2 regions of the Streptomyces sp. 147326 genome follow, and region 2 is predicted to be linked to the other one. Evidence: predicted binding sites of a transcription regulator. Region 2 holds the regulator's gene; the other holds the start of a gene.
What was found. Region 2 encodes HspR, which represses chaperone genes until heat shock. Its sites were predicted from a motif close to TTGAGNNNNNNNNNCTCAA; they were not measured.
Positions count from the first base shown of each region.

Region 1: the regulator HspR is predicted to act here: its motif matches at 13,999-14,017, upstream of lon (endopeptidase La).

Region 1 covers NZ_CP134201.1:3,131,920-3,147,575, reverse strand. Annotated here, with positions in the region: gene RIU97_RS13660 (hypothetical protein) at 1-391, opposite strand, end outside; gene RIU97_RS13655 (multifunctional oxoglutarate decarboxylase/oxoglutarate dehydrogenase thiamine pyrophosphate-binding subunit/dihydrolipoyllysine-residue succinyltransferase subunit) at 587-4,462, opposite strand; gene RIU97_RS13650 (ATP-binding protein) at 4,722-5,819, opposite strand; gene RIU97_RS13645 (response regulator transcription factor) at 5,816-6,556, opposite strand; gene RIU97_RS13640 (glycoside hydrolase family 3 protein) at 6,749-8,506, opposite strand; gene RIU97_RS13635 (TetR/AcrR family transcriptional regulator) at 8,654-9,343, shown strand; gene RIU97_RS13630 (hypothetical protein) at 9,369-9,911, opposite strand; gene RIU97_RS13625 (hypothetical protein) at 9,948-11,330, shown strand; gene RIU97_RS13620 (sulfurtransferase) at 11,713-12,612, shown strand; gene RIU97_RS13615 (DUF4097 family beta strand repeat-containing protein) at 12,721-13,476, shown strand; gene RIU97_RS13610 (hypothetical protein) at 13,504-13,809, opposite strand; gene lon (endopeptidase La) at 14,040-15,656, shown strand, end outside.
Region 2 covers NZ_CP134201.1:4,203,247-4,218,902, reverse strand. Annotated here, with positions in the region: gene grpE (nucleotide exchange factor GrpE) at 1-112, shown strand, start outside; gene dnaJ (molecular chaperone DnaJ) at 152-1,336, shown strand; gene RIU97_RS18920 (heat shock protein transcriptional repressor HspR) at 1,339-1,809, shown strand; gene RIU97_RS18915 (helix-turn-helix transcriptional regulator) at 1,870-2,943, opposite strand; gene RIU97_RS18910 (hypothetical protein) at 3,046-3,306, shown strand; gene RIU97_RS18905 ((2Fe-2S)-binding protein) at 3,336-3,617, shown strand; gene RIU97_RS18900 (pyridoxamine 5'-phosphate oxidase family protein) at 3,752-4,216, opposite strand; gene clpB (ATP-dependent chaperone ClpB) at 4,338-6,923, shown strand; gene RIU97_RS18890 (YbjN domain-containing protein) at 7,034-7,591, shown strand; gene RIU97_RS18885 (hypothetical protein) at 7,592-8,782, opposite strand; gene RIU97_RS18880 (pyridoxal phosphate-dependent aminotransferase) at 8,899-10,089, opposite strand; gene RIU97_RS18875 (DUF2617 family protein) at 10,780-11,328, shown strand; gene RIU97_RS18870 (polyamine aminopropyltransferase) at 11,453-13,096, shown strand; gene RIU97_RS18865 (SRPBCC family protein) at 13,129-13,953, shown strand; gene RIU97_RS18860 (aldose 1-epimerase) at 13,987-14,775, shown strand; gene pyrE (orotate phosphoribosyltransferase) at 14,797-15,336, shown strand; gene fbaA (class II fructose-bisphosphate aldolase) at 15,594-15,656, shown strand, end outside.

The DNA.
Region 1 (15,656 bases), 1.1 Mb from region 2:
CGCCGTCCCACATCTCCCGCCATACGTAGCCGGGCATGCAGGTGGACGGCCCGTAGGCGCCGCCGCCGGGCTGGCGGTGGGGGTTCTGCGCGTGGGCCCGGTCGCGGATCTGCGGCGTGACGCAGAGGGAGTCCCCGTCGAAGCTGTCACGCCAGACGTAGCCGGGCAGACAGGTGTACGGCCCGTAGGCGCCGCCGTCGGGCTCCTGGTGGGGGTTCGGGTAGACGTCGGAGCGGACGCCGGCCGCCGACTGCGACGGCTGGGCGACCGCCGCCGACGCCGGCAGCGCGACGGCTCCGCAGATGACGGCGGCCGAGGCGACGGGCATCACGAAGCGGGCGATCCGCCGCTGGGGCCGGACAGCGGCCGGGGTGGGGACGACGTGGGACATGGCGGGCTCCTCGAAGACGTGGGCCGGCGGCGGGGCCGCCGCCGGATCTGCCTCCAGTACGCGCGACGGCGCCGGTCCCGGTCATGTCCCGGAAGGACGTGACTTGACGGGACGGCCGGAATCCGGTCCCGGCATGCCGGAAGGCCCGGCCCCCGTGAGGGGAGCCGGGCCTTCCACTGCTGAGCCGCGCGGCGACTACGCCTCGAAGACCTCGTTCAGCAGGAGCTGCTGCTCCGCCTGGTGGCGCTTCGCGGAGCCGACCGCCGGCGACGAGCCGTGCGGGCGCGAGATGCGCCGCAGGCGCTCGCCCGCCGGGACGTCCGCGCCGACCGCCAGGTCGAGGTGGTCGATCAGGTTCAGCGCGATGAACGGCCACGCACCCTGGTTCGCCGGCTCCTCCTGGGCCCAGATGTACTTCGCCGCGTTCGGGAACTTGGCGATCTCCGCCTGGAGCTCCGCACCCGCGAGGGGGTACAGGCGCTCGATGCGGATGATGGCGGTGTCGGTGATGCCGCGCTTCTCGCGCTCGGCCTCCAGGTCGTAGTAGACCTTGCCGGCGCAGAAGACGACCTTGCGGACCGCGTTCGCGTCCACCGTGCTGTCACCGATGACCGGACGGAACGAGCCGGTCGTGAACTCCTCCGCCTTCGACGCCGCCGCCTTCAGACGCAGCATCGACTTCGGGGTGAAGACGATGAGCGGCTTGTGGTGCGGGTTGTGGACCTGCCAGCGCAGCAGGTGGAAGTAGTTCGACGGCAGGGTCGGCATCGCGACCGTCATGTTGTCCTGCGCGCACATCTGGAGGAAGCGCTCGGGACGCGCGGACGAGTGGTCCGGGCCCTGGCCCTCGTAGCCGTGCGGGAGGAGCAGGGTGACGCCGGAGGTCTGGCCCCACTTCTGCTCGGCCGAGGAGATGAACTCGTCGACGACGGTCTGCGCGCCGTTGACGAAGTCACCGAACTGGGCCTCCCAGAGGACCAGCGCGTCCGGGCGGGCCAGCGAGTAGCCGTACTCGAAGCCCATGGCCGCGTACTCGGAGAGCAGCGAGTCGTAGACGTTGTAGCGGGCCTGGTCGTCCGACAGGTAGAGCAGCGGCGTGTAGTCCTCGCCCGTCTCCCGGTCGATGAGGACCGCGTGGCGCTGGCCGAAGGTGCCGCGGCGGGAGTCCTGGCCGGACAGCCGGACCGGGGTGCCCTCCATCAGCAGCGAACCGAAGGCCAGGGTCTCGCCCATGCCCCAGTCGATGGTGCCCTCGTCGATCATCGCCGCGCGGCGCTGCAGCTGCGGCAGCAGACGCGGGTGGACGGTGACGCCCTCGGGGATGGTGACCTGGGACTCGGCGATCCGCTTGACGACGTCCTGCGAGATCGCGGTGTTCACGGCGACCGGGAACTCCTGCGCGGTCTGCGCGGGCGTCACCGGGGCGCCGGCGGCCGGAGCCGTGGCGGCCTCGCGGACCTCCGCGAAGACCTTCTCCAGCTGGCCCTGGAAGTCCTGCAGCGCCTGCTCGGCCTCTTCCAGGGTGATGTCGCCGCGACCGATGAGGGACTCGGTGTAGAGCTTGCGCACCGAGCGCTTCTTGTCGATCAGGTCGTACATCAGCGGCTGGGTGAAGGCCGGGTTGTCGGACTCGTTGTGCCCGCGGCGGCGGTAGCAGATGAGGTCGATGACCACGTCCTTGTTGAACGCCTGGCGGAACTCGAACGCCAGACGGGCAACGCGGACGACCGCCTCCGGGTCGTCGCCGTTCACGTGGAAGATCGGCGCCTCGATCATGCGGGCCACGTCGGTCGCGTACATGGACGAACGCGAGGACTCCGGGGCGGCGGTGAAGCCGACCTGGTTGTTGATGACCACGTGCACGGTGCCGCCGGTGCGGTAGCCGCGCAGCTGCGACATGTTCAGGGTCTCGGCGACGACGCCCTGGCCGGCGAAGGCCGCGTCGCCGTGGAGCGCGAGCGGGAGGACCGTGAAGTCCGTGCCGCCCTTGTTGATGACGTCCTGCTTGGCGCGGGCGACACCCTCCAGGACCGGGTCGACCGCCTCCAGGTGCGAGGGGTTCGCGACGAGCGAGACCTTGATCTGCTCGCCGTCCAGGCCGGTGAAGGTGCCCTCGGCGCCCAGGTGGTACTTGACGTCGCCGGAGCCGTGCATGGACTTCGGGTCGAGGTTGCCCTCGAACTCGCGGAAGATCTGCGCGTACGACTTGCCGACGATGTTCGCCAGGACGTTCAGGCGGCCGCGGTGGGCCATGCCGATGACGACCTCTTCGAGACGGGCCTCGGCGGCCGAGTCGATGACGGCGTCGAGCAGCGGGATGACGGACTCGCCGCCCTCCAGGGAGAAGCGCTTCTGGCCGACGTACTTCGTCTGCAGGAAGGTCTCGAAGGCCTCCGCCGCGTTCAGCCGGCGCAGGATGCGCAGCTGCTCCTCGCGCTCCGGCTTGGAGTGCGGGCGCTCGATCCGGTCCTGGATCCAGCGGCGCTGCTTCGGGTCCTGGATGTGCATGAACTCGACGCCGGTGGTGCGGCAGTACGAGTCGCGCAGGACGCCGAGGATGTCGCGGAGCTTCATCATCGACTTGCCGGAGAAGCCGCCGACGGCGAACTCGCGCTCCAGGTCCCACAGGGTGAGGCCGTGCTCGGTGATGTCGAGGTCGGGGTGCTTGCGCTGCTTGTACTCCAGCGGGTCGGTGTCGGCCATGACGTGGCCGCGGACCCGGTAGGAGTGGATCAGCTCGAAGACGCGGGCGGCCTTCGTGACGTCGTCGTCGTGGCTCGCGTCGATGTCACGGTTCCAGCGGACCGGCTCGTACGGGATGCGCAGCGACTCGAAGACGGCGTCGTAGAAGCCGTCCTCGCCGAGCAGCAGGTTCGCGACGATGCGCAGGAACTCGCCGGAGGCCGCGCCCTGGATGACCCGGTGGTCGTAGGTCGAGGTCAGGGTCATGACCTTGGAGATGCCCAGCTTGTTCAGGGTGTCCTGCGAGGTGCCCTGGAACTCGGCGGGGTAGTCCATGGAGCCGACGCCCATGATGACCGACTGTCCGGGCATCAGGCGGGGCACGGAGTGCACGGTGCCCAGGCCGCCGGGGTTGGTCAGGGAGACCGTCACACCGGTGAAGTCGTCCATCGTCAGCTTGCCGACGCGGGCGCGGCGGACGATGTCCTCGTAGGCCTGCCAGAACTCGAAGAAGTTGAGGGTCTCGGCCTTCTTGATGCCGGCGACGACGAGCTGGCGGTCGCCGTTGGGCTTCACCAGGTCGATCGCGAGACCGAAGTTGATGTGCTCCGGCTTGACCAGGGTCGGCTTGCCGTCCTTCTCCGCGAAGGAGTAGTTCATGCCCGGCATGGCCTTGATCGCCTGCACCATCGCGTAGCCGATCAGGTGCGTGAAGGAGATCTTCCCGCCCCGGGCGCGCTTGAGGTGGTTGTTGATGACGATGCGGTTGTCGAACAGCAGCTTCACCGGGACGGCGCGGACGGACGTGGCCGTCGGCACTTCCAGGGAGGCGTTCATGTTCTTGGCTACGGCAGCCGACGGGCCGCGGAGCGTCACCAGCTCGGGGCCCGCGGGGGCCTCGGTGGCGGGCGCGGCCTTCTGGGCGGCTACGGCGGGGGCGGGCGCGGCCGGTGCGGCGGCCGGGGCCTGGGAGGTGACAGTCACAGCAGGGGCACCAGAGGGGGTGGCAGGAGCAGGGGCAGGAGCTGACACAGGCGTGGGCGCGGGAACCGGGGCGGCGGTCGCGGGCGCGGCGCTCGCCGCCCCCGTGGCGGCGTCGGCGACCTGCGGGGCCTGGGCGACGGTGGTGGCGGCCTGTGCGGAGGCGCCGTCCGTCGTCGTCGTGGGCTTCTCCGCACCGTCGGACTTCACCGGAGCGGCGACGCCCCCCGGCTTGTAGTCGGCGAAGAAGTCCCACCAGGCCCGGTCGACCGAGTTCGGGTCCTGGAGGTACTGCTGATAGATCTCGTCGACGAGCCACTCATTGGCACCGAAGCCTGAGGCAGGGTTCTTCCCGCCCTCTGCTGCTTCGGTCGTGGTGCTCGAGTTACTGGGGGACTGTGGCGACACGGCGGCAACCGCCCTCTTCCGCTTCACAAGGTATGGACAGCGGGAATAAAGGCTACGCCTCCTGGACCGTGAGATGCAGACCGGGCGGGACATCCGTCGCGCAGGTCACATCGAACGGCGGGTTTCACCGCTTGGAATGGCGGGAAACAAGTGTGGTTCGGGTAGGGGGCACCGAGGTTGCGGCCCCCTTGGCTTCGCACCCCTGACGGACCCCGGGTACGTGTGGCCGAGATCATGTCCTTCCCACTCGAACCCTACGTCAACACGGAGCCTGCGAGCTGCCCGGAAGCGTGACAAGGATGCGGCAGCCGCGTGACGATTCGGCCACTCCGATCCGCCCGCCGTGCAGCTCCACGGCCCAGCGGGCGATCGCCAGCCCCAGTCCGGTGCCGCCGTCTCCTCCGCGGGCGCTGCCCCGGTTGAACCGCTCGAAGACCCGGTGGCGCTCCGCCTCCGGGATGCCGGGGCCTTCGTCGCGCACTTCCAGGACCAGGCCACCGGGCGCCTCACCGGCCCGCGCGCGGACCGTGACCCGGCCGTGCGGGGGACTGTGCTTGACCGCGTTGTCGATCAGGTTCGCCACGACCTGGTGCAGGCGCTCGTTGTCCGCGTACGCCCACAGCTCGGGCGGGAAGACGTCCAGGTGCAGGTGCACGTCGTTGCGGGTGTGCCCGCCGGAGCCGGAGAGCAGCCCGGGCCGGCCGGCGGCCGCCAGCTGCGACTCCTTCAGCACCCCCGACAGGTACGGCCACACCTCGAAGCGGCGGGCGCGCAGCGGGACCACGCCGTTGTCCACCCGGGACAGGTCCAGCAGGGTCTCCACGAGCCCGCCGAGGCGCTCGGTCTGCTTCAGCATCGTGCGCATGGTCTCGGGATCGGCGGCCGAGACCCCGTCCACCACGTTCTCCAGCACGGCCCGCAGCGCGGCGATCGGCGTGCGCAGCTCGTGCGAGACGTTGGCGACCAGCTCCTTGCGGTGCCGGTCCACGGCCTCCAGGTCGTCCGCCATCAGGTTGATGGTGGAAGCCAGGTCGCCCAGCTCGTCGCGGCGCCCCGCCCCGCGCACCCGCCGGGTGTAGTCGCCGTGGGATATCGCCCGGGCCACCGTCGTCATGTCGTCCAGCGGGGCCGTCAGGCTGTGCGCCACGAACTGCGTGATCAGCATCGAGGCGATCACCGAGAAGACCGTGATGAAGCGCAGCTCGGTGTCGGTGCGCAGGGCCACCAGCAGCAGGCCGGTCGTGATGAAGACCGAGACCACCACGAGCGTGCCCAGCTTGGTCTTGATCGAGAACGGCGAGAAGGGCCGCAGGCCCCCGGCGGGCCGCTGCCTCGGTCCGGTCCGCGGGCCGCTCACGGCTGGGCCGGGGTCTCCAGGGCGTACCCGACGCCGTGGACCGTACGGATCCGCTCCGCGCCGATCTTGCGCCGCAGGGCCTTGATGTGGCTGTCGACCGTACGGGTCCCGGACGCGTCGGCCCAGTCCCACACCTCGGCCAGCAGCTGCTCCCGGGAGAGCACCGCCCGCGGGGTCCCGGCCAGGCACACCAGCAGGTCGAACTCGGTCGGCGTCAGGTGCACGTCCTCGGACTGCACCCGGACCCGGCGCTGCGCGTGGTCGATCTCCAGATCGCCCAGGCGCAGGGTGGCCCCGCGCGGGGTGTGCGCGGCGATCGTGGCCCGCTCCACCCGGCGCAGCAGCACGTGGACCCGTGCGGCCAGCTCGCGCATCGAGAACGGCTTCGTCATGTAGTCGTCCGCGCCGACCCCGAGCCCCACCAGCAGGTCGGTCTCGTCGTCCCGCGCGGTGAGCATCAGCACCGGGACCGGCCGCTGCGCCTGGACCCGGCGGCAGACCTCCAGCCCGTCGAAGCCGGGCAGCATGACGTCCAGGACCAGCAGCTCCGGCAGCCAGCTCTCGGCCGCGGCGACGGCGGCAGGGCCGTCCGCAGCCGTCTGCACCTGGAAGCCCTCGGCGCGCAGGCGGGCCGCGATGGCCTCGGCGATGGTGTGGTCGTCCTCGACGACGAGCACACGCCGCTGGGCGCCGGGTGTCGCCGCGGCGCCGTTGTGTGTGGTGTGTGTCTGTTCCATGTCCGCCCCTGAAGATCCCGCGTGAATGGGGTGCAGCGTAGAGGAGGCACCGGCCTGCGGCTACGTGGGGTTCGGACATGGCATATGTGCTGGAGCAGCGTAAGCGGAATGATATGTACCGGGTGCCGGACCCCCCACGGGACCGGCACCCGGCGGGCGGGACCGGTCAGGTGCCCCGCCGTCTGCGGCCCTCTACAGGGTCAGTCCGTGCCCGTGCGGGAAGACCGGGTCGTGGGTGTCGTTCGGCACATCGGGACGGGAGGCCGCGACCGCTTCCATCGAGCGCGGGAGCTCGAAGGGGAGGCGCCCCTCGGGAACGGCGCGGCCGAAGGCCACGTCCAGCAGGGCGGCGTCCGAGGCGCCGTAGTCGGCGATCAGGGCGGCCGCGCGTTCGGCGATCTCCGGGATGACGGCGGCCCGCTCCAGGTTGATGCAGACCAGGGTCGGGACCCGGTCCAGGAGGGCCAGGATCTCGGCCAGCTCCGGTTCGGGGAAGGCCAGCGAGCCCGAGTGGAAGAAGGACTCGAAGAGGTTCTCCCGGGGCTCGTACGGGGTCCGCAGGCGCAGGACGGCCAGGTCCGCGTCGGCCGGTCCGTCGACCACCTCGCCGTACCCGGCGGCCACCGCCTCGTCCACGCCCCGCACGTACAGCCTCGGCCGCCCGCGCAGCGGCAGCCGGCCGCCCGGATTGGTGAGGACCGTCAGGGAGCGGCGCTGGGCCGCGTCGCCCAGGGCCGCGAAGTCGGCCCGGCCCACGGTCCCGGCCGCCGCGTCCGGATCCACGTACGGGTCCTCGAACAGGCCGAGCGTGAACTTCTCGCGCAGCAGCCGGCGTACGGACTCGTCGATCCGGGACTCGGCGACGCGGCCCGAGCGGACCAGCTCCACGACGACCTCCGGACACTGCTCGCCGCCGAACTGGTCGCAGCCGGCCTCCAGGGCGCGGGCCGCCCGCTCGGCCACGCTCAGGTGCTCCACGCCCCAGGCGCGCGCCGGATGCACCTGCCCGAAGATCGTCGCGTCGTTGAGGAGCCCCCAGTCGGTGCAGACGATGCCGTCGAAGCCGAGCTCCTCCCGGAGCAGGCCGGTGACCACGCCCTTGCTGAAGCCGAAGCCGACCTCCTCCCAGTCCGTGCCCATCGGCTGGCCGTAGTACGGCATCATCTGCGCGCACCCGGCGGCTATCGCGGCCTTGAACGGCTCCAGGTGGTGCTCGCGCATGCCGCCCGGGTAGACCTGCTCCTTGCCGTGCGCGAAGTGCGGGTCCTCGCCGTCCTTCTGGGGGCCGCCGCCGGGGAAGTGCTTGACCATGGCGGACACCGATCCGGGGCCGAGGGCCGGGCCCTGGAGGCCGCGTACGTACGCCTGGACGAGCCGGCCGGTCAGGTCGGCGTCGGAGCCGAAGGTTCCGGTCTGGCGGGCCCAGCGGGGCTCGGTGGCCAGGTCGATCTGCGGGTGCAGGGCGACGCGGAAGCCGACGGCGAGGTACTCGCGGCGGACGGTGTCGGCGAACCGGTGGACGAGCTCGGGATCACCGATCGCGGCCAGGCCCAGGGCCTCCGGCCAGGCGGAGAAGGCGCCGGCGTTGAAGGAGGCGCCGATGTTGTCGGTGAAGGCGTGGCGCGGGTCTGTCGAGAGGGTGACCGGGATGCCGAGGCGGGTGCCCGCGGCCATCTCCTGGACGGCGTTCTGCCACCGGGCCATCTCGAAGGCCCCGTAGGTGCCCAGCAGGTTGAAGTGCGACAGGAAGCGGTCCTCGACCAGCTCGGGCGTGGTGAAGGGGAGCATCGAGCCGTCGGTCTCGGTGACCGGGCTGCCGTCCGCGTTCATCATCAGCATCGAGTGGAAGAGCTGGCCGGCCTTCTCCTCCAGCGTCATCCGGGAAAGCAGATCGGCCACGCGCCGGTCGACGGGGAGGGAGGCGTCCTGGTACTCGGGGATTGCGTTCACGGCGGGGCTCCTGGACTGCGTGACCGGGCGGATCGGCGGCGTGGCGTCACGGTAGAGGCGAAAACCTTGTACCCGCTAGGTTTTTGAAAAGTGACCTGGGTCACCCTCGGAGGCGGCCGGACGGGGGCGGCGTCTAGGGTGGTGCGCATGGCAGGGGACACGGGGCGAGCGGCTCCGAAGGGCGCCGGGCGCGGGACCTACGCGGTGGGCGACGCCCGCCGGCAGAAGATCCTCGACACCGCGGTCGAGCACTTCGCGCAGTGGGGCTTCCACGCCTCCTCGCTGGCCCGGATCTCGGCCGGCTGCGGGATCACCCAGGGCGGACTGCTGCACCACTTCCACGGCAAGGAGGACCTGCTGCTGTCGGTGCTCGCGCAGAGCGAGCGCCACGACGTGGAGCGACGCTTCGGCGAACCCGCCGCATCGGTCGCCGCGTACTTCACCACCCTCGTGGACCTCGCCGCGGACAACGAACGCCGGCCGGGCATCGTCCGGATGTTCAACACCCTGGTCGGCGAGGCCGCCGACCCCGGGCACCCCGCCCACGCGTACTTCGAGCAGCGCTACGCCCGGGTGCTCGGCCACACCGTCGACGTGCTGCAGGCGGGCGTCGCGCGCGGCGAACTGCGCCCGGACGCCGACTGCGAGGCCGCCGGGCGGGAGATCATCGCCGTCATGGACGGCCTGCAGATCCAGTGGGTGCTGACGCCCGGGAACGTGGACATGCCGGCCCGGCTGCGCGGCTTCCTGGACCGGCTGCTGCGGGAGCTCTCGGCCGCGGGGACGGGCCTGCCGGCCCAGGCCACGGCCGTGTCCCAGGCCCCGGCCGTGTCCTAGGCCCGGATGTCCTGGGCCCGGTTTCCTAGCCCGCCGTGAAGGAGGGCAGGGCGTCCACCACCTTCGTCAGGGCGGGCGGCAGGGAGCCCTGGTCGCCCGCCACCTCGAAGCCGCCGTGCACGAAGGCGTAGAAGTAGCCGTCGTAGATCGTGGGGCCGCCCGTGGCGATCCTGGGCAGGTGGGCGAAGTCCGCCTCCTGGAGGGCGGTGCGCAGGGTGGCGAGGTCGGCCTCGGCCATCGTGCCGGTGCGCTCCTGCTTCGCCTCGGCGTCCAGCAGGGTCCAGGAGCCGTCGCCCTTGACGATGAGGGTGTGGGTCTGGCCGGCGAAGCCTCCGCTGCGGGTGACGCGGACCAGGGTCTCGCCGGGGGCGGGGACCCGGCCGGCCGTGGGGCTCGCCGTGGGGCCCGGGCCCGTTCCGGAGCCGGGGGCACTTCCGGCCGGGCCCGGACCCGACTCCGTGGAGGCCTTCGGTGGCGTGTCGTCGCCGGCCCCGGAGGCGGACGGTCCGCATCCCGCCAGCAACGCCGCACCCAGCATCAGGCCCGCCACCGCTCGTAAGGCGCGCACACCCACCTCCGCAATCACTCGGGTCCAACCCCGAGTATGGAGTCCGCACACCCGTTCCGACAGCTCACGGAGGCCGACATCAGCCGGATCGCCCCCTGGCGACTGCTGCCGCCGCTGCTCGCCGTGGTCCTCGGCCTCTGGGGCCTGGAGCGGAACGGCAGCATGTGGCGCGACGAGTCCGTCACCTGGCAGGTGGCCCACCGGCCGCTCGGCGGGATCTGGGAGCTGCTGGGCGGCGTCGACGCCGTCCACGGCCTGTACTACCTGCTCATGCACGGGGTCTTCCAGCTGTGGGACGGCGGCCTGTGGGCGCTGCGCCTGCCCTCCGTCGCCGCCACCGCGCTCGCGGCCGCCGGGGTGGCCGCCGTCGCCCACCGGCTGGCGGGGGAGCGGGCCGCGCTGATCGCCGGCTGCGTGTACGCCGTCCTCCCGCCCGTGCAGATGTACGCCCAGGAGGGGCGCTCGTACGCCCTGGTCGCGGCCGCCGTGGTGTGGGCGACGTACCTGATGCTGCGCGAGCGGTGGGCGGCGTACACCGTGGTGCTGCTGCTCGGCTGCTGGCTGCACGAGTTCGCCGTACTGGCCCTGCTCGCCCACGCCTTCACCGCGTGGCGCTCGCGCGGCTGGCGGTGGAGCGCCGCGGCCGTGGCCGTCCTCCTGCTGCCGCTGGCCGTGGTGAGCGCCCGGCAGGCCGAGCAGCAGCTCGGCTGGCTCGGCCGACCGGGCTGGCAGGACTGGGCGGCGTACGGGGTGGTGGGCGGCGCGGCCCTGCTGCTCGCGCGGGGGGCACCGAAGGACCTCGTACGGGTGGCGCTTCCCCTCACCCTGCTGCCGCCCGGACTGCTGATGGTGATCTCCCTGCTGCACCCCTGGTACGTCGACCGGTACGTGCTCTACGCGCTGGCCGGACCCGCCCTGCTGGCCGGTGCCCGGCTGGCGGCGGCCCGCGGCTGGTGGCCGTGGGTGCTGGCCGGGGCGCTGCTCGTGCCGTTCGGCATCTGGTCGGTGTGGCTCCGTACGCCGGAGAGCCGCAAGGACGACGTCCTCGCGGTGGCCGCCGCGGTCCGGGAGCGGGCCCGGCCGGGGGACGCGGTGGTGTTCATGCCCTCGCGCCGGCGCGAGTGGCTGCTCTCCTCGCCCGGGACCCACGCGGAACTGCGCGACATCGCCCTGGACCGGACCCCGGCCGCTTCGCACAGCCTCCAGGGCACCGAGCTGTCCCCGGACCGGATCCGCTCGGCCCTGCTCGCCTCACCGAGGGTGATCGCCCTGCTGGACCCGTCCGGTCAGCCACTGGACCCGTACCCGCGGGAGGCGGCCAAGCGGGAGACCCTGGCCGCCCGGTTCGAACTGTGCTCGATGACCACCGTCCGCGGAGCCCGCATCGCGGTGTACGCCCACCGGGGCGCTTGCCGCTGACCTGCCGGGGGTGCGCCGCCGGTGTCAGTCCGCCCGGGCGCTCGCCGCTGCCCCGGCTGGCGCCCCGAGCCGTGCCAGCGTGCCAGGGGGCTCGCCGCTGACCCGGCCCGGCGGGGGCCCTGGTCCGCGCGCCGCCGGCACGGGGCCTGCCGCCGCCCCGCCCGGCCGGTGCCCCGAGCGGCGGAGGAGGATGGGGCGACCCGCGTCGCCCAGCCGGAGGTGCCGAATGCCCACGCCCCAGAACGCCGCGCCACAGGAGCCCGCTCCGGGAGCGGAGGGTGAACCGGCGGCGGGACCGCTCGCCGGAGCGCTGCCGGGGCCGGAGGCCGGACGGATGCCGGGGGCGCTCGCCGGAGCGCTGCCCGGGGCGGAGGCCGGACGGATGCCGGGGGTGGGGTCTGGAGCGCTGGCCGGGGCGGAGGCTGGACGGAGGCCCGGGCCAAAGGCCGGACCGCTGCCCGGGGCGCTCGTCGGGGTGGGCTGGCTGGGCGGGCGGCTCGGGGCGGCCGGGCTGGTGGTCCTCGATGCTTCCGTCGGTGCCCACCGGGGTGCGGAGCGCCGGATCCCGGGGGCTCGTCCCTTCGACCTCGACGGGGCCCTGTCCGACCACGAGGCCCCCGCCCCGCACACCATGCCCGGGGCCCGGGCGTTCGCCGAGGCCATGAGGGCGCTCGGGGTCTCCGACTCGGACACCGTCGTCGTCTACGACGGCGCCGGGATCTACTCCAGCGCCCGCGCCTGGTGGATGCTGCGCGCCATGGGCTTCGACCGGGTCGCCGTCCTCGACGGGGGACTGCCCGCCTGGACCGCCGCCGGCCTGCCCGTCGAGGACTCCGGCCCGGCCTACGACGGCCCGCGCGGCTCCTTCACCGCGCGCCCCCGTCCCGGGCTGCTGGTCGGCGGCGAGGCCGTCGCCGCGGCCCTGGCCGATCCGGCCGCGGCCGTCGTCGACGCCCGCACCCGCGGGCGCTTCGCCGGTACCGCCCCCGAGCCCCGCCCGGGCCTGCGCGGCGGGCACATGCCGGGCGCGGTCAACCTGCCGTTCGGCGAGCTCCAGGACCCCGACGGCCTGATGCGCCCGGCCGGGGAGCTCCGCGCGGCCTTCACGGAGGTCGTGGGCGGGCGCGAACGCCTCTACTTCAGCTGCGGCTCCGGGGTGACCGCCTGCGTACTGGCCCTCGGCGCCGACCTCGCCGGATACGAGGAGCTGGCCGTGTACGACGGCTCCTGGAGCGAGTGGGGCGTGCCGTCGCCGCTGCGCCCGGTCGCGACCGGCCCGTAGGCGCACGGGAGGACGCCGCGCGCAGCCGGCCGGGCGGGGGTTAACCCCACCCGGGGTCCGGGTACCGGCCCCATCGGCCGGGCGGCGGCGCCGCGCGAGGATCGGTCCATGACTTCTCACGCCACGTCACACCGCTTCGTCCGCACCGCGGTTGCCGTCCTCGGGGCCGGATTCCTGCTGGCCGGCTGCTCCTTCTCGGACGGACCGAAGAAGACGGCGACCGCCGACGCCACGGTCACCGAGGCGGTCGCTGCGGTCGAGGTGACGGATGCCCGGGCGGGTTCGATCGAGGTCACCCCGGGGACGGGTCCCGGCGTCACGGTCCGCCGCACCGTCCACTACCGCGGCGACACGGCCCCCACCCCCGGCCAGCAGGTCAGCGCGGGCGTGCTCACCTTCTCCAGCGGCTGCCCCGGCAGCTGTTACATCGACTACCGCCTGCAGGTCCCGGCCTCGGCCAGGGTCAAGCTGGAGAGCAGCAGCGGCCGCATCACCGTCACGGGCGTGGCGGCCGCCGAGGTGGAGGCCGACTCCGGCGAGGTCCGGGCCGAGCGCATCGCGGGCCCGCTGAAGATCCGTACCTCCTCGGGCGACATCACCGCGGCGGGCCTGTCCGGCCCGAGCGCGGACGTGCACTCGGACTCGGGCGACGCCCGCATGGACTTCACCGCGGCCCCGTCCTCGGTGCTGGCCGAGACCACCTCGGGCGACGTCACGCTGAAGGTCCCCACGGCTCCCTACCGGGTCGACGTCTCCACCACCTCCGGCGGCCGCGACATCACCCTGCCCGCAGACCCCTCGGCCCCCTCCCGCCTCTCGGCGAAGACCACCTCGGGCGACGTCCGGGTCTCCGCACGGAGTTAGCGCGGACCGTGGCCCCGAGGGCGTACGTCAGGAGCCGCCGCCGCTGACACCAGGTGCGACGAAGCGCCGGTGCAGGGGGTAGAACTTCGGCTCGGGGTCGCTCTCCACGCCCAGTTCGCCCTTGAGCACGGGGGCGATCCTGGCCTCGATGAACCGGTTGAAGTGGTCCTCCGACTCCCAGATGTCCATCACGTTGAGGCCGCCGCGGACGAACCAGGCGGCGTGCAGCACGCACCCGTCCGGTGTGTCCTCTTCCCAGCGCACCTTCTTGCGCACCGCGTCGTACACGTCGGGTGTGATCTCGGGCCAGGAAAAGGTCATCACGACTGCCATGGAGTTTCCTCTCGACCGCCTGGACGCGCCGCGGCCCGGACGGCACGCGTATCGCACAGCGACGCTAAGCCGCCGGCACGGCCCGTGCACTCCAGGGCGTCCATCAGTGAAGGGGCGGCGCCGATGGCCACGTGGAGGCGTTCGCCCCGGGCGAACGGCGGTTGGGGAACATCGGGGGGCGCACATGCATTGAGTCGGCATAGCTCAACTTCACTGCCGGAGGGAAGATCATGGCTTCGACGTCCGTCTCACTCACCCTGCCCGTGCTGCCGCTCGACGACGAGGTCGTGCTGCCCGGAATGGTCGTTCCGCTGGACCTGTCCGACGCCGAGGTGCGCGGGGCCGTCGAGGCGGCCCAGGCCGCGGCGGGCAGCGGGAAGCCGCGGGTGCTGCTCGTGCCGCGGATCGACGGGAAGTACGCCGGGACGGGTGTGCTCGGGACGGTCGAGCAGGTGGGGCGGCTCTCCGACGGGGACCCCGGGGCGCTCATCCGCGGCCGCGGCCGGGTCCGCATCGGCGCCGGCACCACCGGACCCGGGGCCGCGCTCTGGGTCGAGGGCGAGACCGTGGACGAGCACGTGCCGGACCCGCTGCCGGGATCCGTGGCCGAGCTCGTCAAGGAGTACAAGGCGCTCGCCACCAGCTGGCTCAAGAAGCGCGGTGCCTGGCAGGTCGTGGACCGGGTCCAGCAGATCGAGGGGGTGTCCGCGCTGGCTGACAACTCCGGGTACTCGCCGTTCCTGACGGTCGACCAGAAGGTCGAACTGCTGGAGACCGCCGACCCCGTCGCCCGCCTCAAGCTCGCGATCAAGGCGCTCAGCGACCACCTCGCCGAGCAGGACGTGGCCGAGTCCATCGCCAAGGACGTGCAGGACGGCGTCGACAAGCAGCAGCGGGAGTTCCTGCTCCGGCGGCAGCTGGAGGCCGTACGCAAGGAACTGCGCGAGCTGAACGGGGAGAAGGACGGCGAGGAGTCCGACGACTACCGGGCCCGCGTCGAGGCCGCCGACCTCCCCGAGAAGGTGCGGGAGGCCGCCCTCAAGGAGGTCGAGAAGCTGGAGCGGGCCAGCGACCAGAGCCCGGAGGGGTCCTGGATCCGCACCTGGCTGGACACCGTGCTGGAACTGCCCTGGAACGAGCGCACCGAGGACCAGTACGACATCCAGGGGGCCCGGGCGGTGCTGGACGCCGAGCACGCCGGCCTGAGCGACGTGAAGGACCGCATCACCGAGTACCTCGCCGTCAGGAAGCGGCGCAGCGAACGCGGCATGGGCGTCATCGGCGGCCGCCGCGGCGGGGCCGTGCTCGCGCTCGTCGGGCCGCCCGGCGTCGGCAAGACCTCCCTCGGGGAGTCGGTCGCCCACGCCATGGGCCGCAAGTTCGTGCGCGTCGCCCTCGGCGGCGTCCGCGACGAGGCCGAGATCCGCGGCCACCGCCGGACCTACGTCGGCGCCCTGCCCGGCCGGATCGTCCGGGCCGTCAAGGAAGCCGGGTCGATGAACCCGGTGGTGCTGCTCGACGAGATCGACAAGGTGGGCTCCGACTACCGCGGCGACCCGGCGGCCGCCCTCCTGGAGGTCCTGGACCCGGCGCAGAACCACACCTTCCGGGACCACTACCTGGAGGTGGAGCTCGACCTGAGCGACGTCGTGTTCCTGGCCACCGCCAATGTCCTGGAGGCCATCCCGGAGGCGCTGGCCGACCGGATGGAGCTCGTCCGCCTCGACGGCTACACCGAGGACGAGAAGGTCGTCATCGCCCGCGACCACCTGCTCCCGCGCCAGCTGGAGCGCGCCGGCCTCGGCGACGACGAGGTGGTCCTGGAGGAGGACGCCCTGCGCAGGCTG
Region 2 (15,656 bases):
GGTGGCCGAGCCCCAGCCGGGCGCGGCCCCCAAGTCCTCCGGTTCCGACGCAGCGGTCGCGGAGGGCGAAGCGCCGGAGGGCTTGGACGCGGATGCCCCCGACGAGGGCTGATGCACCACACGTAGAGGTACGAGAGGAGGGACACCGGGGATGAGCACGAAGGACTTCGTCGAGAAGGACTACTACAAGGTCCTCGGTGTCCCGAAGGACGCCACCGAGGCCGAGATCAAGAAGGCGTACCGGAAGCTCGCGCGCGAGTTCCACCCGGACGCCAACAAGGGCGACGCCTCGGCCGAGGCGCGCTTCAAGGAGATCTCCGAGGCGAACGACATCCTCGGCGACCCGAAGAAGCGCAAGGAGTACGACGAGGCGCGCGCCCTGTTCGGCAACGGTGGCTTCCGCCCCGGTCCGGGCGGGGGCGGCGGCTCGTTCAACTTCGACCTGGGCGACCTCTTCGGCGGCACCCAGCAGGGCGGCGGTCAGGCCGGCGGCTTCGGCGGCGGCCTGGGCGACGTCTTCGGCGGCCTCTTCAACCGCGGCACCGGCCCGGGTGCGGGCACCCGTACCCAGCCGCGCCGCGGCCAGGACATCGAGTCGGAGGTCACCCTCTCCTTCACGGAGGCGGTGGACGGGGCCACGGTCCCGCTCCGGATGTCCTCCCAGGCACCCTGCAAGGCCTGTTCGGGCACCGGCGACAAGAACGGCACGCCCCGCGTGTGCCCGACCTGCGTCGGCACCGGCCAGGTCTCGCGGGGCAGCGGCGGTGGCTTCTCGCTGACCGACCCCTGCGCGGACTGCAAGGGCCGCGGCCTGATCGCGGAGACCCCCTGCGACGTCTGCAAGGGCAGCGGCCGGGCCCGTTCCTCGCGCACCATGCAGGTCCGGATCCCCGCGGGCGTCTCCAACGGCCAGCGGATCCGGCTGCGCGGCAAGGGCGCGCCGGGCGAGCGCGGCGGTCCCGCCGGTGACCTCTACGTGGTCGTGCACGTCGATTCGCACCCGGTGTTCGGCCGCAAGGACGACAATCTGACGGTGACCGTGCCGGTGACGTTCGCGGAGGCGGCGCTGGGTGCCGACGTCAAGGTCCCGACCTTGAACGGCCCCTCGGTGACGCTGAAGCTGCCGCCGGGCACCCCCAACGGACGGACCATGCGGGCCCGCGGCAAGGGGGCGGTCCGCAAGGACGGCACCCGCGGCGACCTGCTGGTGACGGTGGAGGTCGCGGTCCCGACCGAGCTGTCGGACAAGGCCCGTGAGGCGCTGGAGATGTACCGCGAGGCGACGGAGTCCGAGGACCCGCGCTCCGCGCTGTTCGAGTCCGCGAAGGGAGCATGAGCATGGACGGCCGCCGACGACAGTCCTCCCGCTTGGGCGGGGGCTACCAACTCACCGACGAGACCCCGGTCTACGTGATCTCGGTGGCCGCCCAGCTCTCGGGTCTGCACCCGCAGACCCTGCGCCAGTACGACCGTCTCGGCCTGGTCTCCCCGGACCGTACGGCCGGCCGCGGCCGGCGCTACTCGGCCCGCGACATCGAACTGCTCCGCACGGTGCAGGCGCTGTCCCAGGACGAGGGCATCAACCTGGCGGGCATCAAGCGGATCATCGAACTGGAGAACCAGGTCGCCGCGCTCCAGCAGCGCGTGGCCGAGCTCGCCGCGGCGGTGGACGGTGCGGCCGCCACGCTGCAGGCCCGCGAGGCCCAGGTGCACGCCTCGTACCGGCGCGACCTGGTCAAGTACCAGCCCCCGCAGCCGGGCAGTGCCCTGGTCGTCTGGCGACCCAGCCCCAAGCGGCCGATGGACTGACCGCGGTCCCTCTTGCGCACGTTCAGGCTCCGCCCCTCCAGGGCGGGGCCTGACGGCTTTCTAGAGGCCTTCCCGGTCCTCGTCGGGGTCCTGGTCCAGGTCCCCGTCGCAGTCCCGGTCCGGGGCGGTGGGCCGGCCCAGGATGCCCGACTGGGCGATGAGGTAGCCGAGCTGGGCGCGGCTGCCGCTGCCGAGGGTCGTGGCGAGCTTGGCGATGTGGGCCCGGCAGGTGCGGACGTTCATGCCGAGGCGGCGGGCGATGGCCTCGTCGACGTGGCCCTCGATGAGGAGCTGCGCGATGGTCCGCTGCACGCCGGAGATCCCGCCGGGGGTCCTCCGGTAGGTCACTTCCTCCTGGAGGGGCACGGCGCGGTGCCACAACTGCTCGAACACCTTGATGAGGTAGTCGACGAGGCCGGGGTGGCGCAGTTCCAGTGCGACCCGGCGGTCGTCGCTCACCGGGATGAAGGCGACCGTGCGGTCGAAGATGATGAGGCGCTCTATCAGCTCTTCCAGCGTGCGGATCTCCACCTTGCCCGTGGAGATGCGGTCCACGTAGGCGAGCGTGCCCTGGCTGTGCCGTGCGGTGTGCTGGTAGAGGGTCCGTATGCTGACCCCGCGGTCGATCAGCGGCTGGTCGCGTTCCAGGGCCTGCGTGAGGGCCTCGGAGGGCCGGGCCCCGCCCGGCTGTACCGTCAGCACCTCGGTGTGGCATTCGGCCGTCGCGAGGTTGAGGGCGGCGTTGATCCGCTCGAAGCCCTCCAGCACGGTGATGGCATGGGTGTTGGCCGGGCTCTGCGCGCTGATGGCCAGGAAAGGCTCGAAAGTGTCGGTGAGATCTACAGCGCTGCGCCGGCGGTCCTGGATCTCACGTTCAATCGGATGGAGCCGTTGAGCCAAAGCGACGGACGGGGGAACCGGACGCAGTTGGTTCGCGTCATCCGGGTCGGGCTGCAGAAGAGCGAATTCAAGCAGGCAGGGGGCGTTCTGGATCTCGCCCCGGGCGATCCGGCCGGTACTCAGCGCGGTCGCGTAGAGCCGCGTTCCCTCGGCGCACATGGACGTGACGGGGTGGGGATGTGTCGCCATTGTCTCGTTTCGCGTCAAATCTCCACCCCCCAGGGTCCTGAACATGCAAGAACATGATGCATCGTCCCTGTGGCATTGACGTGCCTGAATGAGCCATCGTCTGACACGCGGGGGAGAGGATTCCATCAAGTGAGGACGAAGCCGACCATGTTCAAGAGAATGCTTCGCTCGGTGCTTGCCATAGGTTTCTCCGCCGTTGCGGTTTTTGGGGCAGTCAGCGCCGTCGAAAGTGACGCGGGGAGCGCTAGGGGCGGTCAGGGCACCAGCCTGACGAGCACGGAGTTCGACACCGGCTGGACCACGGCTCCCGTGGGTAAGTACGCCGACACCGGCTGGACCAGCGGCCGGCTGGGTGGAGAGGGTGGCGATACAGGCTGGACCGAGGTTCCTGTGACGGTGTCCGCGTGACCCCCGACGATCGCGGTTTCCGCCGCGAGATGGCATCCGCCTACCGCTCGGGGTGGCAGTTCATCGATCTCGCCACGGCCATCCCCCACGCTGGCGATTCGTTGATGGTCACTCTGTTCGGCCAACCGATCGTCGTCGTGCGCGAGGAGGACGAGGACGTACGTGCCTACCGGTGCCTGCGCCGCCCGCGCGGCGCGCCGCAGCCCGTCCGCTGCGAGGTGCGCTACGGAATGGTCTTCGTCAATCTCGATCAGCGCGACCACCAGCTCTTCGAACCCGATATCACCACCGCCACCCCCCGCAGTGCCTGAAGCGATTCCCCCGTCGTTGCAGATCGCTCAGGCGCTACCCCCACACAACGGCGCCATCGTGGACCTGACCACGATGGCGCCGTTGTGATGCCCGCGTCCAGTGCCTGAACCGGACAAGATGAAGGATCAACGGCTCACGCGCGCCCCATGGCCCGGTCCAGGGTGATCTCGATGACCACGCGGTCGGGATTGGGCGACGGCGTCCGGCCGTACCGCTGCGCGTAGCGCGCCACGGCGTCGGCGACCGACGTCTCGTCCGTACGGATCACCGCGCGCCCTTCGAGGGTGGCCCAGCGGCGCCCTTCCATCTGGCAGACCGCCACCCGGGCTCCGCCCGCCGGCTCCGCCTGCGCCGGAACCCCCTGCGCCGGAACCCCCTGCGCCGACTCCGCCGACGGCTGCGCCGCGAGGACGTTGCGCACCTTCTTGCTGTGCTTGTTGCTGATCACCCGTGCCAGCCCGGCCTCCGGGTCGTACGTCACGCCCACCGGCACCACGTGGGGCGTGCCGTCGGGGCGCGGGGTGGTCAGCGTGCAGACGTGCCGCTCCCGCCAGAAGGCGAGGTACTCGGGCGTCGGGTTGAGTACGTCATGGGACATGGGCCGAAGGGTACGGGCCGATGGTGTCCTCACTTGCCTTGAGTGGAATAGACTCAACTTTGCATAGGTTGTCTCTGTCAGATTCGTCGGATTTACCCTTTGGGGAGAGGAGAAGACAGCAGTGGACGCCGAGCTGACCAACAAGAGCCGGGACGCGCTGAACGCGGCCACCAGCAGGGCCGTCACGGACGGCCACGCCGACCTGACCCCCGCGCACCTGCTGCTGGCCCTGCTCGCCGGCGAGGACAACGAGAACGTCACCGACCTGCTGGCCGCCACCGAGGCCGACCAGGCCGAGGTGCGGGCCGGTGCGGAGCGGCTGCTGGCCGCCCTGCCCAGCGTCACCGGCTCCACGGTCGCGCCCCCGCAGCCCACCCGCGACCTGCTCGCCGTACTCGCCGAGGCCGACGCGCAGGCGGGCAGGCTCGGCGACGAGTACCTCTCCGCCGAACACCTGCTCATCGCCATCGCCGCCAAGGGCGGCGCGGCGGCTGAGGTCCTTTCCGCCCAGGGCGCGAGCGCGAAGAAGCTGCTGGCCGCCTTCGAGAACGCACGAGGAGGACGGCGGGTGACCACCCCCGACCCCGAGGGTCAGTACAAGGCCCTGGAGAAGTTCGGCACGGACTTCACGGCGGCCGCGCGCGAGGGCAAGCTCGACCCGGTCATCGGCCGCGACCACGAGATCCGCCGCGTCGTGCAGGTGCTCTCGCGCCGCACGAAGAACAACCCGGTGCTCATCGGCGAGCCCGGCGTCGGCAAGACGGCCGTCGTCGAGGGCCTGGCCCAGCGCATCGTCAAGGGCGACGTCCCCGAGTCCCTGAAGAACAAGCGCCTGGTCTCCCTGGACCTCGGCGCGATGGTCGCCGGCGCCAAGTACCGCGGCGAGTTCGAGGAGCGCCTGAAGACCGTACTCGCGGAGATCAAGTCCAGCGACGGGCAGATCATCACCTTCATCGACGAGCTGCACACGGTCGTCGGCGCGGGCGCCGGCGGCGACTCCGCCATGGACGCGGGCAACATGCTCAAGCCCATGCTGGCCCGCGGCGAACTGCGCATGGTCGGCGCGACCACCCTCGACGAGTACCGCGAGCGCATCGAGAAGGACCCGGCGCTGGAGCGGCGCTTCCAGCAGGTGCTGGTCGCCGAGCCGTCCGTCGAGGACACCATCGCCATCCTGCGCGGGCTCAAGGGCCGCTACGAGGCCCACCACAAGGTCGTCATCAACGACAGCGCCCTCGTCGCCGCCGCGACCCTCTCCGACCGGTACATCACCTCCCGCTTCCTCCCCGACAAGGCCATCGACCTCGTCGACGAGGCCGCGTCCCGGCTGCGCATGGAGATCGACTCCTCCCCCCTGGAGATCGACGAGCTCCAGCGCTCCGTGGACCGGCTGCGCATGGAGGAGCTGGCGCTGAAGAACGAGTCCGACCCGGCCTCGGTGGAGCGCCTCGAGAAGATCCGCAAGGACCTCGCGGACAAGGAGGAGGACCTGCGGGGCCTGACCGCCCGCTGGGAGAAGGAGAAGCAGTCCCTCAACCGGGTCGGCGAGCTCAAGGAGCGCCTGGACGACCTGCGCGGCCAGGCCGAGCGCGCCCAGCGCGACGGGGACTTCGACACCGCCTCCAAGCTGCTCTACGGGGAGATCCCGACCCTGGAGCGCGAGCTGGCGGAGGCCACCGAGGCCGAGGCCGAGGCGTCCAAGGGGACGATGGTCAAGGACGAGGTGGGCCCGGACGACATCGCGGACGTGGTCGGCGCCTGGACGGGCATCCCGGCGGGCCGTCTGCTGGAGGGCGAGACCCAGAAGCTGCTCCGCATGGAGGACGAGCTGGGCCGCCGCCTGATCGGCCAGGGCGAGGCCGTACGAGCCGTCTCGGACGCCGTGCGCCGCACCCGCGCCGGCATCGCCGACCCCGACCGCCCGACCGGCTCCTTCCTCTTCCTCGGCCCGACGGGCGTGGGCAAGACGGAGCTGGCCAAGGCCCTCGCCGACTTCCTCTTCGACGACGAGCGGGCCATGATCCGCATCGACATGTCGGAGTACGGCGAGAAGCACAGCGTGGCCCGCCTCGTCGGCGCCCCGCCCGGCTACGTCGGCTACGAGGAGGGCGGTCAGCTGACGGAGGCCGTGCGCCGCCGCCCGTACAGCGTGGTGCTCCTGGACGAGGTGGAGAAGGCCCACCCCGAGGTCTTCGACATCCTGCTCCAGGTCCTGGACGACGGCCGCCTCACGGACGGCCAGGGCCGGACCGTGGACTTCCGCAACACCATCCTGATCCTGACCTCGAACCTGGGCAGCCAGTTCCTCATGGATCCGCTCACCCCGGCGGAGGACAAGAAGCAGAAGGTCCTGGAGGTGGTCAGGGCGAGCTTCAAGCCGGAGTTCCTGAACCGCCTGGACGACCTGGTGGTCTTCTCCGCCCTGACCGGCGACGAGCTCGCGCACATCGCCGAGCTGCAGATCGGCCGCCTGGCCAAGCGCCTGGCCGACCGGCGCCTCACCCTGGACGTCACGCCCGAGGCCCTGGCCTGGCTGGCGGTCAAGGGCAACGACCCGGCGTACGGCGCCCGGCCGCTGCGCCGCCTGATCCAGACGGCGATCGGCGACCGGCTGGCCAAGGAGATCCTCTCGGGCGAGGTCCGCGACGGCGACACCGTACGGGTCGACGTGGCGGGCGAGGACCTGCTGGTCGGCAAGGCGCTCTGACCCGGCCGGGCGGACCCGTGTCCGCCCGCAGCGGATCGGCGCTGCGGGGCTGGACACGGGGTAGGCGGGATGGGGGAGGATGCATGTATCCGCACGAAGGGAAAAACACGGTGAGCATCGACCCGGCCTCGATTCCGAACTTCGGAGGGCAGCAGCCCGATCCGCAGGCCACAGGACCGGCGGGCCCCGTCGTCCCCGACCAGGATCTGGTCAAGCAGCTGCTGGAGCAGATGGAGCTCAAGTACGTCGTCGACGACGAGGGTGACCTCGCGGCGCCGTGGGAGGAGTTCCGCACGTACTTCATGTTCCGCGGCGAGGACGAGCAGCAGGTTTTCTCGGTGCGGACCTTCTACGACCGTCCGCACAAGATCGACGAGAAGCCCCAGCTTCTCGAGTCGATCGACGACTGGAACCGCCGCACCCTGTGGCCGAAGGTCTACAGCCACACGCACGACGACGGCTCGGTCCGCCTGATCGGTGAGGCGCAGATGCTGATCGGCACCGGCGTCAACCTGGAGCACTTCGTGTCCTCCACGGTCAGCTGGGTCCGCGCCTCCATCGAGTTCGACAAGTGGCTCGTCGAGCAGCTCGGCCTGGAGAAGGACATCGACTCCACCGACGGCGAGAACGACGGCGAAGGCGAAGGCGAAGGCGACGGCACGAACTGACTAGAGCGGCACCCGGGCCACCAGGAGCAGGTAGAGCCCGTAGCCGTAACCGAGCCCGGCCACCACCGCGGTCACCACGACCGCGGTGCGGGGCCGGGCTCGCGCCATGACGGCGGCCAGCGGCAGGAGCAGCGGGAAGGCCGGCAGCAGGAAGCGCGGCTTGGACTCGAAGAAGCCGGCCCCGCCGTAGGCCATCACCAGCAGGACCGCCGTGTACGCGAGCAGCGCGAGCGGGGTGCGGTCCAGGACCAGCAGCACCGCCAGCAACCCGGCCGCGGCCAGCAGGACCACCGTCACGGTGGTCGCGAAGGGCACGTGCCCGCCGGTCAGCACCCGCTCCGCCGAGCGCAGCGCCCCGGCGCCGAAGTCGAAGCGGGAGCCCCAGCTGCGCTGCACGGCGAAGTAGCCGCCGAAGGGGTCGCGCACCTTCACCCCGACGGCCAGGACGTACGCCGCCCAGCCCGCCGGCGCCACCAGCCCGGCCACCCACACCTCGGGCGCCCGGGATCTTCGTACGAGGATCGCGTGGAGGGCCATGGCCGACACGGCGGCCGCGACGGCGAGGCCGGTGGGCCGGGTCAGCCCGGCGAGCACGGCGAGGCCCGCGGCCCACAGCCAGCGTCCGCGCAGCAGGGCGTGGAGCGCCCAGGCGGCGAAGGCGGTCAGGAGCGCCTCGGTATAGGCGAGGGTGAGGACCACGGAGTGCGGCAGGGCCGCCCACAGCCCCACGAGCAGCAGCCCGGCGCGCGGACCGATGACCCGCTCCCCGACCCGGTAGATCCCGACGGCGGCGACGGCGGCGGCGGTCCAGGCGACGAGGAGCGCGGCGGGGACGGGTCCGCCGGGCAGGATGCCGGAGACGGCCCGTATCAGCGCGGGGTAGAGCGGGAAGAATGCCTGGTCGCTCTGTACGGGCCCGGTGCCGGTGACGGCGTCGGGCCACATCAGGGTGCGCCCGTAGCCGTCGGCCGCTATTCGGAGGTACCAGTCCGCGTCCCAGGACCGGCCGAGCACCCGCAGCGGATCCCGTCCGGACCACCAGGATCCGAGGGCGAGCACCAGCACCCCGGCCCCGCGCACGGCGGCGAACACGCCGAGCGCTATCACCGTGGTCGGCGCGGCCGACCGTACGGCCCGGACCGCGCGCATCTCCAGGGGCGACGCGGACACGGTCGCTCTGCCCGTTGCCATGAATCCCGACTTCCGTCTCTCGGTGAGGTCCGCTCACCGAGGGGTGAGGGCTTCGGGCGCTCGTGCGGGCGACAGCTTCACACCGGCCCCGGCCACCCCGCAAGCACGCCTGGTGGTCAGAGGCGGCGCAGCCGGGAGGCGGCCTCCCGCAGGACGTCCTCGCGCTTGCAGAAGGCCCAGCGGACCTGGGTGGCGCCGGCGGACTTGTCGTCGTAGAAGACCTGGTTCGGGATGGCGACCACGCCGCAGCGTTCGGGGAGGGCGCGGCAGAAGGCGAGGCCGTCCTTCTCGCCGAGGGGGGTGATGTCGGTGGTGATGAAGTACGTGCCCTGCGGGCGGAAGACCTCGAAACCGGCCGCCGCGAGGCCGTCGGCGAGGATGTCGCGCTTGGCGGCCAGGTCGGCGCGGAAGGCGTCGTAGTACGTGTCGGGGAGGGCGAGGGCCTCGGCGATCGCGTACTGGAAGGGGCCCGAGGAGACGTAGGTGAGGAACTGCTTCGCCGAGCGGACCGCCGTGACCAGCTCCGGGGGCGCGGTGACCCAGCCGACCTTCCAGCCCGTGAAGGAGAAGGTCTTCCCGGCCGAGGAGATGGTGACCGTGCGCTCGCGCATGCCCGGCAGGCCCGCCAGGGGGATGTGGGAGCCCTCGAAGACCAGGTGCTCGTACACCTCGTCCGTGACGACCAGGAGGTCGCGCTCGACCGCCAGCTCGGCGATCGCGGCGAGCTCGGCCGCGGTGAGGACGGTGCCCGTCGGATTGTGCGGGGTGTTCAGCAGCAGCAGGCGGGTGCGCGGGGTGACGGCGGCGCGCAGTTCGTCCAGGTCGAGGGCGAAGGCGCCGGCGTGCGGGCGCAGGGTGACCGGGACGCGTACCGCGCCGGCCATCGCGATGCAGGCCGCGTACGAGTCGTAGTACGGCTCCAGGGCGATGACCTCGTCACCCGGCTCGAGGAGGGCGAGGAGGGAGGCCGCGATGGCCTCCGTGGCGCCCGCCGTGACCAGGACCTCGGTGTCGGGATCGTAGGACAGGCCGTAGAAGCGCTGCTGGTGCGCGGCGATCGCCGTGCGCAGCTCCGGGACGCCGGGGCCGGGCGGGTACTGGTTGCCCCGGCCGGTGAGGACCGCGCGGGAGGCCGCCTCGGCGATCTCCGCCGGGCCGTCGGTGTCGGGGAAGCCCTGGCCGAGGTTGATCGAACCGGTGCGGGCGGCCAGCGCCGACATCTCCGCGAAGATCGTTGTGCCGAAGGCCGCCAGACGGCGGTTCAGGAAGGGGCGGTCGCTGCTCACGGGTGCGCTCATGGGCGTCATCCTGGGGTCAACCTCTGGACTTCCTCAAGTGTGCTTTGGGCCGTGCGGCCCGGGGGCATCCCCCCTTCACGCGGGACGCGGGGATCCCGCCCCCCGGGAAGACCGGGGTGAGAGAAGGGCGGACCGCATGTTCGTCTTCATCGTTATCGCCATCATGGTCGTCGCGTTCGTCGTGACGATCGCAGCCCGTTCGTCCAGGAGCGGGCACACCGGAGGCCGTCGCAAGCGCGGCGGCTGGTGGGTGGACGGGGGTGACGGGGGCGGCTCGTCCTCGTCCTGTGGTTCGTCTTCGTCCTGCGGCTCGTCGTCCTCGTGCGGCGGCGGGGGCGGGTGCGGTTCCAGCTGACACGGGGCAGCGGGCACCGTGTGGACGGGGGCGCCCGGCGGTCGGTTTCCGGCCGGGCGTCCTCGTCGTTCGTCCCTGCGTGACGACTCGTTCGTCGATGCATGACGACGCGCGGGACGCAACTCGTTGAACACGTGAACTGTGGAGCCCCCGGGGGGATGTAAACCCCGTCAAGTTGGGTAAAAACGCTGTGAGTGCCGTGCCTTTCATGATTCCCTCGGTTGAGTAGACCAGTCCTCGGACCTCCCTGGACTTCCTGTGGATCCGTGCCGGTGTCCCCCCACCCGTTGACTACCGCTGGCGGGCCCCGGCCCATCTCCCTCGCGCGTTTGCGGAGCCGACTCATGCTCACGACCCTCCAGACCTCTTACACCGACACGCGTGCCGCCGATCTCGCCTGGGCCCTGGGTCGGGACCGGCTGCCCGCCCTGGCCGTACTGAACCTCGAACTGTCGGGCGCCAAGGTGGAGTTGCGCCTGCTCGGGGCCTCCCATCAGGTTCTTCTGGAGGAGGCCGAGGTGCTCTGCTCGGAGACGGTCGCCTGCATGCCCGGCAGCAGTACGCCGCTGCCGCTCGGCGTGGCCAAGCGGGTGGGTGACTGGGAGTACGAGTTCGCCGCGCGGGTCGAGACCCTGTCCCGGGGGTCCTTCGCGGGGCGGGCGCAGGAGCTGCTCGCACTGGTGGCTGACCACCCGAACGGGCTAGCGGGGACCTTTCCGGGAAGTCCGCACGCCTTCACCGCCATGCTCGCGCAGCGCTGCGAGGGCCAGGTGCGCTGGCGGACCTGGCACGCGTACCCGCAGGAGGGCCAGCTGGTGGCCACCCGGACCCGGGTGGGCGTACGGACGGGGGCCCCGGCCGCCGCGGTGCTGGAATCGCCCGCGCTGCTGTAGCGGGCGGCCGGCGCCTCCGGGGCGCGGACGGCCGTCTCCGTTACGCCAACTGGCTGGATCGATGGGCCACTTGCACCCATGTGGGTGACCGGATGTAGGTAGGTGGTGACGTACGGTTCGCTTCATGATCGACCGTTCCGTCCCGCGCCGGGTACTCCCGGCTCCGGAGCCGCGGGGCGCCGCGACCGTCCCGGCCGCCCTGCCCGTACGGCCCCGGACCGGCCGACTCCTCGTCCTGGCCACCGTGTTCGTCTGCGCCGCCTGCGGGCTCGTGTACGAACTGGAGCTGCTCGCCCTGGGCAGCTACCTCGTCGGCGACTCCGTCACCCAGGCGTCGGTCGTGCTGTCCGTCATGGTCTTCGCCATGGGCGTCGGCTCCCTGCTCGCCAAGCGCCTGCGCCACCGGCCCGCCTTCGGCTTCGGCGCCATCGAGGCCGGGCTCGCCCTCCTCGGCGGCCTCTCGGCCATGGCGCTCTACGCGAGCTTCGCCTGGCTGGGGGAGTCCCGCCCCGCCCTCGTCGCCTTCTCCTTCGTCATCGGGGTGCTCATCGGCGCGGAGATCCCGCTGCTGATGGTCCTCATCCAGCGCATCCGCAGACAGGACGCGGGCGGGGCCGTCGCCGACCTCTTCGCCGCCGACTACGTGGGCGCCCTCGTCGGCGGCCTCGCCTTCCCGTTCCTGCTGCTCCCGATGCTCGGCCAGCTCACCGGCGCCATGCTCACCGGTACCGTCAACGCGGCCGTCGGCGGCGGGCTGGTCCTGTGGCTGTTCCGCCGCGACCTGAGCCGACGCTGCCGCTGGCTGCTGATCGCCGCGAACGTGACCGTGCTGGCCGTGCTCGCCTCGGCGACCGTCCTCGCCGACGACTTCGAGCGGGTCGCCCGGCGCGCCGTCTACGGCGGGGAGGTGCGGGTCGCCGTCCGGACCGGCGTGCAGGAACTGGTGCTCACCGGCCCCCCGACCGGCTCCCCGCGCTCCCTCGACCTGTATCTCGACGGGCGGCTGCGGGTCAGCGGCTACGACGAGTACCGCTACCACGAGGCCCTGGTCCACCCCGCGATGACCGGCCCGCACGCCCGCGTCCTGGTCCTCGGCGGCGGCGACGGTCTCGCCGCCCGCGAGGTGCTCCGCTACCCGGACGTCGCCTCCGTCACCGTCGTCGAGCTCGACCCCGGCGTGGTCGGGCTCGCCCGCACCGATCCGATGCTCTCCGCGCTCAACGCCCGGGCGTACGAGGACCCGCGCACGGCCGTCGTGACGCAGGACGCCTTCCGCTGGCTGCGGGGGCCGGCCGCCGCCGACCGGTTCGACGTCATCGTCTCCGACCTCCCGGACCCGGGCATCACCCCCAGCACGAAGCTGTACTCGCAGGAGTTCTACGGGCTGGCCGCACGGGCCCTGCGCCCCGGAGGCCGGATCGCCGTCCACGCCGGGCCGCTGGCCACGCGTCCGCGGACGTACTGGACCGTCGACTCCACCCTGCGCGCGGCCGGCCTGCTGACCTCCCCCTACAGCGCGGGCGGCCGCCTCTCGGGCTTCGCCGCCGGACCCGACCGCACCCCCCTCGGCGTCGCCGGCGCACCGCCGCAGGACTGGGGCTTCGTCCTGGCCGCCCGCGAGGGGGTCCCCCCGCTGCGCGTGGACCGCGACACGCCCGCCCTGCGCTCGTTGTCGACCCGCTCGCTGCAGGACGCCGCGCGCGACGCGGAACGCACCCGGGTGCCCGGGCTCCCGCCGTCGACCCTGCCGCACCCGCGGTATTCGTGACCCGGTGCGCTGTCGTCGGTAGGCTCGACCGCATGGAGCATCAGGTGTTCGTCCCGGTACCGGCAGACGATCTCCGCGCCGTGCTGCGCGACCCCGCCCGGGTGGCCCGGTGCGTGCCGGGACTCCAGCAGGACGCCGACACCCAGGCAGGGCCGGTCTCCGGCCGGCTGAAGGTCCGCGTCGGCGGGAGCACCGTGACCTACCGGGGAGCCCTGGCCGTCATCGAGCGGGACCCCGGACATTTCACCTTCGAGGGTGAGGGCACGGAGGTCCGCGGCAGCGGGACGGTGAAGTTCGCCGTGGACCTGCGGCTGTCCCCGGCCGAGGGCGGGACCCGGCTGGACTTCACGGCCGGGGCCGCCGCCGACGGGCGCGCCGCCGCCTTCACCCCCGAGGCCGCGGCCGCCGCCGTGCAGCGGCTGCTGGACCGGGCCGCCGGCCAGCTGACCATCGGGTCCGCCCTCGGCGACCCCGTGGCCGAGGCCGAGGAGGCGGAGGAGACCGACGACACCGACGGCACCGGCCCCGGATTCGTCGAGGGCGACGTCACCGAGGTCACCGCCTCCCTCTTCGACGCCGAGGTGCCGCCCCCGTCGCTGGACCCGTTCCTGGCCGGCGGGTTCGAGGAGCTCGACGGGGCCCCGCGGCCCCCGGCCGAGGCCGCCCACGCCCGCCGCACCATGATCGGCCGCAGTGCGGAGGAGGTGGACCACGCGCCTCCGCGCGGCCGGTACGCCCCGGTCCCCGCGCCCGCCGCCACCACCGCCGGCGACAGCCTGCGCTGGATCGCCCCGGCCGCCGCCCTCGCGCTGGCCTCGGCGGTCGTGATCGGCCGGGCCCTGCGCCGCCGTCGCTGACCTGCGGCCGCGGCCCGCATTAGGGTCGACCGCATGAGTACGCAACTGAGCGCCGGCGGCGCCGAGGTGACGGTCGACCAGGAGAACGGCTGCCGCATCAGCAGCCTGCGCATCGACGGGACGGAGCTGCTGCGCCAGGGCCCGAGGTACGGGTCGTTCCCGATGGTCCCGTGGTGCGGCCGGACCGAGAACGGCCGGTTCCGCGACGGCGGCACCGTCCACCAGATGCCGGTCAACCACCCGCCGCACGCGCTCCACGGCTTCGGCCGCGACGCCGCCTGGCGCCCCGCGGGAGCCACCGCCACGGAGGCGGCCTTCACCTACGACCTCGCCGAACCGTGGCCGTACCCGGGCCGGGTGACCCAGGTGTTCGCGCTCGCCGAGGACGCGCTGACCCTCACCATGGGCGTCGAGACGTACGGGGACTCCTTCCCGGCCCAGGCCGGCTGGCACCCCTGGTTCCGGCGCGACCTCGGCACCGGCGGCGGGCCGGCGGAGCTCTCCTTCGAGCCCGCCTGGCAGGAGGAGCGCGGCGCCGACCACCTCCCGACCGGCCACCGCATCGATCCGAAGCCCGGCCCTTGGGACGACTGCTTCGGCATGCCGCACGGGGTCGACGTCACCCTCGCCTGGCCCGGCGCCCTGGAACTGCGGCTCACCAGCCGGGCCGAATGGGTGGTCGTCTACGACGAGGAGTCCGAGGCCGTCTGCGTGGAGCCGCAGTCCGGTCCGCCGAACGGGCTGAACACCCTGCCGCGCCTGGTCACCCCCGTGGACCCGCTGGAGGTCTCCACGACGTGGACGTGGCGGCGGCTCGCTTAGTGCGCAATTAAGCTCGGCTTCATGAGTGATGTACGCGATGCGCTTCTGCAGCAGATCAAGGACAAGGCCGTCGTGCACGGCAAGGTGATCCTCTCCTCCGGCCGGGAGGCCGACTACTACATCGACCTCCGCCGGATCACCCTCGACGGCGAGGCGGCCCCGCTGGTCGGTCAGGTCATGCTCGATCTGACCGCCGAGCTCGCATTCGACTGCGTCGGCGGGCTGACCCTGGGCGCCGACCCGGTCGCGACCTCGATGCTGCACGCCTCCGCCGCGCGCGGCGGACGCCTGGACGCCTTCGTCGTCCGCAAGGCGCAGAAGGCCCACGGCATGCAGCGCCGCATCGAGGGCACCGACGTGAAGGGCAAGCGCTGCCTGGTCGTCGAGGACACCTCGACCACCGGCGGTTCCCCGCTGACCGCCGTCGAGGCGGTCCGCGAGGCCGGCGGCGAGGTCGTCGCCGTCGCCACGATCGTCGACCGAGGTGCGGCCGAGGCCATCGCCGAGGCGGGTCTCCCGTACCTCACCGGCTACCGCCTCGAGGACCTGGGCCTGTCCTAGGTCCGGTGGCCGGCCCGGTCCGGCCACCGCGAGAACTGGTGACGAAGGTCCTCGCCCGCCCCGCTGAGCGGTCTGACCTGGCAAAACCCGACGGCCCGGGATGTTTCACGTGAAACATCCCGGGCCGTTCGCCCACCACGTGAGGCCGGCAGGCTGGACCCCCGCGCTGAGTCTGGAAAGATAGGCGCGACGATGACGTCGCCCCCAGGTCAGGGCCCGCAATAAGCACACTCCCCGCACATCCAAGGAGCGGACAGATGCCCATCGCAACCCCCGAGGTCTACAACGAGATGCTCGACCGGGCGAAGGCAGGCAAGTTC